Regions from separate parts of the Xenophilus sp. genome, predicted to be linked through region 2. Evidence: predicted binding sites of a transcription regulator. Region 2 holds the regulator's gene; the other holds the start of a gene.

Region 1 (3,406 bases), on a different contig from region 2:
CTCGATCACCGAGATCGCGCTGTCCTGCGGCTTCGGCAACCTGTCGCACTTCTCGCGCGCGTTCCGCGAGCACACGGGCATGAGCCCGAGCGAGTTCAGGCAGGCGCAGCGCCTGACCCGTGATTGAGACCGGCCCTTCGGCGGCATCGGGCCGTTCGCACTGAGCCTGTCGAAGTGCCGCCCCGGGCTTCGATCCTTCGACGGGCTCAGGACAGGCCAAGCTCAGCCTGAACGGCTCCTGTCAAGCGTCGGACGCCAGCGTGCGCCGGTACTGCATCGCCTCGGCCACGTGCGCCTTGCCGATCCCGTCCGCACCGGCCAGGTCGGCGATGGTGCGCGCCACCCGCAGCGCGCGGTGCGTGGCGCGGGCGCTCCAGCCCAGGCGCGCGGCGGCCGACTGCAGGAAGGCCAGGGCGTCCGGTTCGGCCTGCGCATGCGCGTCGAGCGCGCGGCCGGCGAGCGCGTGGTTGGGCAGGCCCTGGCGGGCCAGCGCCCGGCCGCGGGCCGCGGCGACGCGCTCGCGCACCGCCGCGCTGCCTTCGCCGGGCGGCGCCGAGAGCAGTTCCTCCGGCGGCACGGCCGGCACCTCGATGTGCAGGTCGATGCGGTCCAGCAGCGGGCCGGACAGGCGCCCCTGGTAGCGCGCCACCTGGTCCGGCGTGCAGCGGCAGGGCCGCCCGCGCGCGCCGCGGAAGCCGCAGGGGCAGGGGTTCATCGCCGCCACGAGCTGGAAGCGCGCCGGGAATTCGGCCTGCCGCGCCGCCCGCGCGATGTGGATGCGGCCCGTCTCCAGCGGCTCGCGCAGCGCCTCCAGCGCGGCGCGCGGGAACTCGGGCAGTTCGTCGAGGAAGAGCACGCCGTGGTGCGCCAGCGAGATCTCGCCCGGCCGCGGCGGCGAGCCGCCGCCCACCAGCGCCACCGCGCTGGCGCCGTGATGCGGCGATCTCAGCGGCCGCTGGAAGATGCGCGCCGGGTCCAGCCGCCCGGCCAGACTGTGGATCGCCGCCGTCTCCAGCGCCTCGTCCACCTCCATGCCGGGCAGCAGCCCGGCGAAGCGCTGAGCCAGCATCGACTTGCCGGCGCCGGGCGGGCCGACCATCAGCAGGCTGTGCCCGCCCGCGGCGGCGATCTCCATGGCGCGCCGGGCGGCGGCCTGGCCCTTGACGTCGGCCAGGTCGGGGCCGGGCGGCGCCGCGGCGGCCGGCGCAGCGGCCACGCGCACCAGGCCGGCGGCCTGCGCGGCCGGCGCCTCGGCATCGGCCGGCAGGAAGGCCTGCACCACGTCGAGCAGGTGGCCCGCGCCGCAGACCTGCGTGCCGGGCACCAGCGCCGCCTCGCGGGCGCTGTCCATCGGCAGCACCAGCCGGGTGTCCACGCCGCCGGTGCGCAGGGCCAGCGCCATCGCCAGCGCGCCGCGCACGGGGCGCAGTTCGCCCGAGAGCGACAGCTCGCCGGCGAACTCGTGGCCCGCCAGCCGGGCCGGGTCGACCTGCCCGCTGGCGGCCAGGATGCCCAGCGCGATCGGCAGGTCGAAGCGGCCGGAGTCCTTGGGCAGGTCGGCCGGCGCCAGGTTGACGGTGATCCGGCGGTCGTGCGGGAAGGCCAGCCCCGCGTTCTGCAGCGCCGAGCGCACCCGCTCGCGCGCCTCCTTCACCTCCACGTCGGCCAGCCCGACCAGCGTGAAGCTCGGCAGGCCGTTGGCCAGATGCACCTCGACGGTGACCGGCTCCGCGCGAAGACCCACCAGGGCGCGGCTTTGCACCAAAGACAGACTCATCCCGATCGCTCTCCCTGATTTGGTGCGCGCATCCGGCCGCAAGAGCCGGTGCACGCTGTTCTTCATGGCGCCCTCATGACTCCATGCGGGCGCCCCGCGATTCTGTCCTCCCCGCGCGCCGGGCGATCCGGGCCTTTGGCACGCTCCCTGCTTTGGCTCGCATCGTGCAGGGAGCACCAGATCCATTCCTTCATTTGTTCCGACTGCGAGGAGAACCCCTGATGATGCATCGCCATGCCGCCACCGTGACGCTGGTGGCCCTGACCGCCGCGCTGGCCGCGCCCGGCACCGTGCTGGCCGAGGAGGCCGCGCCTGCCTCGCCGATCAGCGCCAACGTGTCGCTGACCTCGAACTACAAGTTCCGTGGCCAGGACCAGGACCAGATCGGCCACAACGGCTACTACAAGACCCGCGGCATCAAGCCGGCCCTGCAGGGCGGCTTCGACTACGCGCACGAGAGCGGCTTCTACGTGGGCAACTGGAACTCCAGCGTCAACTGGCTCTCGGGCAACAGCATCGAGAGCGACCTGTACGGCGGCTACAAGTTCAAGGCCGGCCCGATCGACTGGGACGTGGGCGTGATCACCTACATCTACCCGGGCAACCACGTCGGCAACACGACCGAGATCTACGGCGGCGGCACCTGGTCGGACGACGTGTTCGGCTCGCTCACCGTGAAGTACTCGCACACCGTCTCGAAGGACTACTTCGGCTATGCCGGCTACGACGCCTGGGACCCGCTGAGCTTCACCAAGCGCCCCAAGGGCCGCGGCACCGGCTACCTGAACATCGCCTACAGCAAGGAAATCATCCCCAGCCTGACGCTCAAGGCCGCCATCGGCTACACGCGCATGAGCAGCGACATCCGCGCCGCCGGCTACCGCAACTACGTGGACTACAACGTGGGCGCCACCTACGACTTCGGCGGCGGCCTGTCGCTCACCGGCTCGGTGCAGGGCGCCAACAAGAAGAGCAACTACATGCTGACCACCTGGGACGGCATCGACCTGCTCGGCGACGGCTCCTTCATCTACGGCGGCGGCCAGCAGTCGGTCAACAAGGCCCGCTTCATCGTCACGCTGAGCAAGACCTTCTGATCGCGCGAGCGCCCGGCTGCGGCGCGAGCCGCGCCGGCCCATCCACTCCTAAGGAGAAGTCACCATGAAGCTGATCACAGCCATCATCAAGCCCTTCAAGCTCGACGAGGTGCGCGAGGCGCTCTCGGCCATCGGCGTGCAGGGCATCACCGTCACCGAGGTCAAGGGCTTCGGCCGCCAGAAGGGCCACACCGAGCTGTACCGCGGCGCGGAGTACGTCGTCGACTTCCTGCCCAAGGTCAAGATCGAGGCGGCCATCGCCGACGAGCTGGTGGAGCGCGTGATCGAGGCGGTCGAGAGCGCCGCCCGCACCGGGAAGATCGGCGACGGAAAGATCTTCGTCTACGACGTCGAACAGGTCGTTCGCATCCGCACGGGAGAGACCGGGCGCGACGCACTCTGAGCACGGCCAGGCACCGAAAGAGAACAAACCAAATGAAAAAACTGCTCGTTTCCCTCGCGCTCGGGCTGAGCGTGCTCGTCGCCGGCGTGCCCGGCATCGCACAGGCCCAGGCGCCCGCCGCTCCCGCCG
Region 2 (3,406 bases):
ACGTGGCCGACAAGCGCCATCTGCTGGACGAAGGCTGAGGCGTCCCATTCCAGCCGCCGCCGGGCGCGAGCTTCGACCTCGGCCCGGCGGCGCTGTTTTCACGGCGCCGGCATCGGGTCAGAATCGGCCCCGACGCAACAGGACCCTTCATGACCATCGAAACCCAAGACGACGTCGTCGCACTGAAACGCATCGGCAGGATCGTCTCGCTGACGCTGCAGCGGATGCTCGATGCCGCGGAACCCGGCATGACCACCCGCGAACTCGACCGGCTCGGCGAACGGCTCCTGGAGGAGCACGGCGCGCAGTCGGCGCCGAGGCTGACCTACGGCTTCCCGGCCGCGACGTGCATCAGCATCAACGAGCAGGCGGCGCACGGCATTCCCGGGGACCGGGTCATCCGGGCCGGCGACGTCCTGAACGTCGACGTGTCTGCGGAACTCGGCGGCTATTTCGCCGACACCGGCGGAACCACCGTCGTGCCGCCCTCCACGGCGCAGAAGACGCGCCTGTGCCACGCTACCCGCGCGGCGCTCGCCGAGGCCATGAAGCGTGCCCGGGCGGGGCAGCCGGTCAACGGCATCGGCGGGGCCATCGAGCGCACCGCGAAGGCGTACGGCTTCAAGGTCATCGAGAACCTCGGAAGCCACGGCGTCGGGCGCGCACTGCACGAGGCGCCGGACCACATCGCCGGCTACTTCGACCCCGCGGACCGGCGCATCCTGCAGGAAGGCATGGTCATCACCATCGAGCCCTTCCTGTCGACCAAGAGCCGCACCGTCACCGAGACCTCCGACGGCTGGACGCTGGCCGGCGCCCGCGGGAACCTGTCCGCGCAGTACGAGCACACGATGATCATCACGAAGGGCGCGCCCATCGTCGTCACGCAGCACTGACGGCGCGCGGGCGGAGGGCAGGCCCTACAGCGCCTTGCGCAGGTTCGCCGGCGCGATGCGCAGCGCCTCGCGGTACTTGGCGACGGTGCGGCGCGCGCACTCGATGCCCTGCTCCTTGAGCATCTCGGAGATCTGGCTGTCCGACAGCGGCTTCTTGGCGCTTTCGGCGCCGACGAACTGCTTGATGAGGGCGCGCACCGCGGTGCTGGAGGCGTTGCCGCCGGTCTCGGTGCCCAGGGCCGAGCCGAAGAAGTACTTCAGCTCCACCGTGCCGAAGGGCGTGGCCATGTACTTGGCGGTGGTCACGCGGCTGATGGTGGACTCGTGCAGGCCCAGCTCGTCGGCGATCTCGCGCAGCACCAGCGGGCGCATCGCCAGCTCGCCGTGCACGAAGAAGTTCTTCTGCCGCTCGACGATGGCGTTGGACACGCGCAGGATGGTGTCGAAGCGCTGCTGGATGTTCTTGATGAACCAGCGCGCCTCCTGCAGCCGCTGCGACAGCGCCTGACCGCCCTCGCCCTTGTGCGCCTTCAGCGCGCCGGCGTAGATGTCGTGCACGCGCAGGCGCGGCATCACGTCGGGGTTGAGCTGCACGCGCAGCTTCATGTTCGCGCCGCGGCCGCTGCGGGTGACGATGACGTCGGGCACGATGACGTTGCGCTCGACGTCGACGAAGCGCCGGCCCGGCTTGGGCTCCAGCCTGGCGATGAGCTGCATCGCCTGGCGCACCTCGTCCTCGCTGCCGCGGGTGAGCGCGGCCAGGCGGCGGAAGTCGCGCCGCGCCAGCAGCTCCATCGGCTGCTTGCAGATGGCCAGCGCGATCTTGCGCACCTCCATCGCGTCCTCGTCGCCCTCGTCGTCGGCGGCGCCGGCGCGCAGCTGGATGGCCAGGCACTCGCCCAGGTCGCGCGCGCCCACGCCCACCGGCTCCAGGCTCTGCAGCAGGCCCAGCGCGACCTGGAAGTGGTGCACCAGCTCGTCGAACTGGTCGTTGTCGTCGCCGGCCAGCGCCGAGGCCAGGGCGGGCAGCGAGTCCTCCAGGTAGCCGTCGTCGTCGAGCGACTCGATCAGGAAGCGCAGCGCGGCCGAGTCCTCCGGCGACAGTCGCAGGGACAGCGCTTGGCGGTGCAGGTGCTCCTGCAGCGACTCGTGGCTGCGCGCCAGCTCGGTGGCGTCGGCGCGCTCGTCGTCGTCGCCGCTGCCGCTGCTGCGCGGCGGCGCGTCGCCGCCCCACTCGCTGTCGTCGGGCGCCAGGTCGACGCTGCCGTCGCCCTCCCAGTCGGGCTCGGCGTCGACGGCATCGGCCACGGGCGCGTCGGCATCGCCGCCGGCGACGGCGCCGTCGGACCCCGGCACGGCGAGGGACGGCTCGGCGTCCTCGCGCTCCTCGCGCGGCTGCGGCGCGTCGGCGCTGTCCAGGCCGAACTCCTCGCGCTGCGCCTCCTCGGTCTGGCGCTCCAGGAAGGGGTTGTCGTCGAGCATCTGCTCGACCTCCTGCGCCAGCTCCAGGGTGGACAACTGCAGCAGGCGGATCGACTGCTGCAGCTGCGGCGTGAGCGCCAGGTGCTGCGAAACCCGCAGCGACAGGCCCTGCTTCATGCCGTGCGGTCCTCGTTCACATGCGGAAGTGCTCGCCCAGGTACACGCGGCGCACTTCGACGTTGTCGACGATCTCCGATGGCGTGCCTTGTGCCAGCACATGCCCGTCGCTGATGATGTAGGCGTGGTCGCAGATGCCCAGCGTCTCACGCACGTTGTGGTCGGTGATGAGCACGCCGATGCCGCGCTCCTTGAGGAAGCTGATGATGCGCTGGATCTCGATCACCGCGATCGGGTCGATGCCGGCGAAGGGCTCGTCCAGCAGGATGAAGCGCGGCTGGGTGGCCAGGGCGCGGGCGATCTCCACCCGGCGCCGCTCGCCGCCCGACAGGGCCAGCGCCGGCGAATCGCGCAGGTGGTCCACGCGCAGGTCGGTCAGCAACTCGGTCAGGCGCTCGTCCATGCGCGCCTTCGACAGCGGCACCATGCGGCCGTTCGCGTCGGGCTCGCGCTGCAACTCCAGCACGGCGCGCACGTTGTCCTCGACATTGAGCTTGCGGAAGATCGAGGCCTCCTGCGGCAGGTACGACAGGCCCATGCGCGCGCGGCGGTGGATGGGCATGTGGGCGATCTGCTCGCCGTCGATGCTGATGTCGCCGGCGTCGGCGCGCACCAGCCCGACGATCATGTAGAAGGAGGTGGTCTTGCCGGCGCCGTTGGGGCCCAGCAGGCCGACCACCTCGCCCTTGCGCACGTCCAGCGAGACGTCGCGCACCACCCGGCGGCTGCCGTAGCTCTTCTGCAGGCCGCGCGCCTCCAGCCGGCTGCCGGGGGCGGACTCGGCCGCGGGGTTGGCGGCCTCGATCACGGGCGCGCCCCCTGGCCGTCCAGGGTGGTGCTGGGGCGCAGGCCCCGTTCGCCCTCGGGCGCGGCGGGGGCGGCCGGCGCCCCCTTGCCGGGCTCACTGGCCG

Evidence for each region. Region 2 encodes sigma-54, which starts transcription at its own class of promoters, with help from an activator protein. Its sites were predicted from a motif close to TGGCANGNAANCTGCTTT; they were not measured.
Region 1: a site for sigma-54 is predicted at 1,914-1,931, ahead of ACIY1X_RS19235 (TorF family putative porin). Genes of this name have one in related genera too.

Annotation. Positions count from the first base shown of each region.
Region 1 is NZ_JBIQNC010000150.1:8,135-11,540, forward strand. It holds gene ACIY1X_RS19225 (helix-turn-helix domain-containing protein) at 1-127, shown strand, start outside; gene ACIY1X_RS19230 (YifB family Mg chelatase-like AAA ATPase) at 242-1,777, opposite strand; gene ACIY1X_RS19235 (TorF family putative porin) at 1,999-2,874, shown strand; gene glnK (P-II family nitrogen regulator) at 2,939-3,277, shown strand; gene ACIY1X_RS19245 (ammonium transporter) at 3,310-3,406, shown strand, end outside.
Region 2 is NZ_JBIQNC010000101.1:11,547-14,952, reverse strand. It holds gene fdxA (ferredoxin FdxA) at 1-38, shown strand, start outside; gene map (type I methionyl aminopeptidase) at 150-896, shown strand; gene ACIY1X_RS15540 (RNA polymerase factor sigma-54) at 921-2,495, opposite strand; gene lptB (LPS export ABC transporter ATP-binding protein) at 2,512-3,303, opposite strand; gene lptA (lipopolysaccharide transport periplasmic protein LptA) at 3,300-3,406, opposite strand, start outside.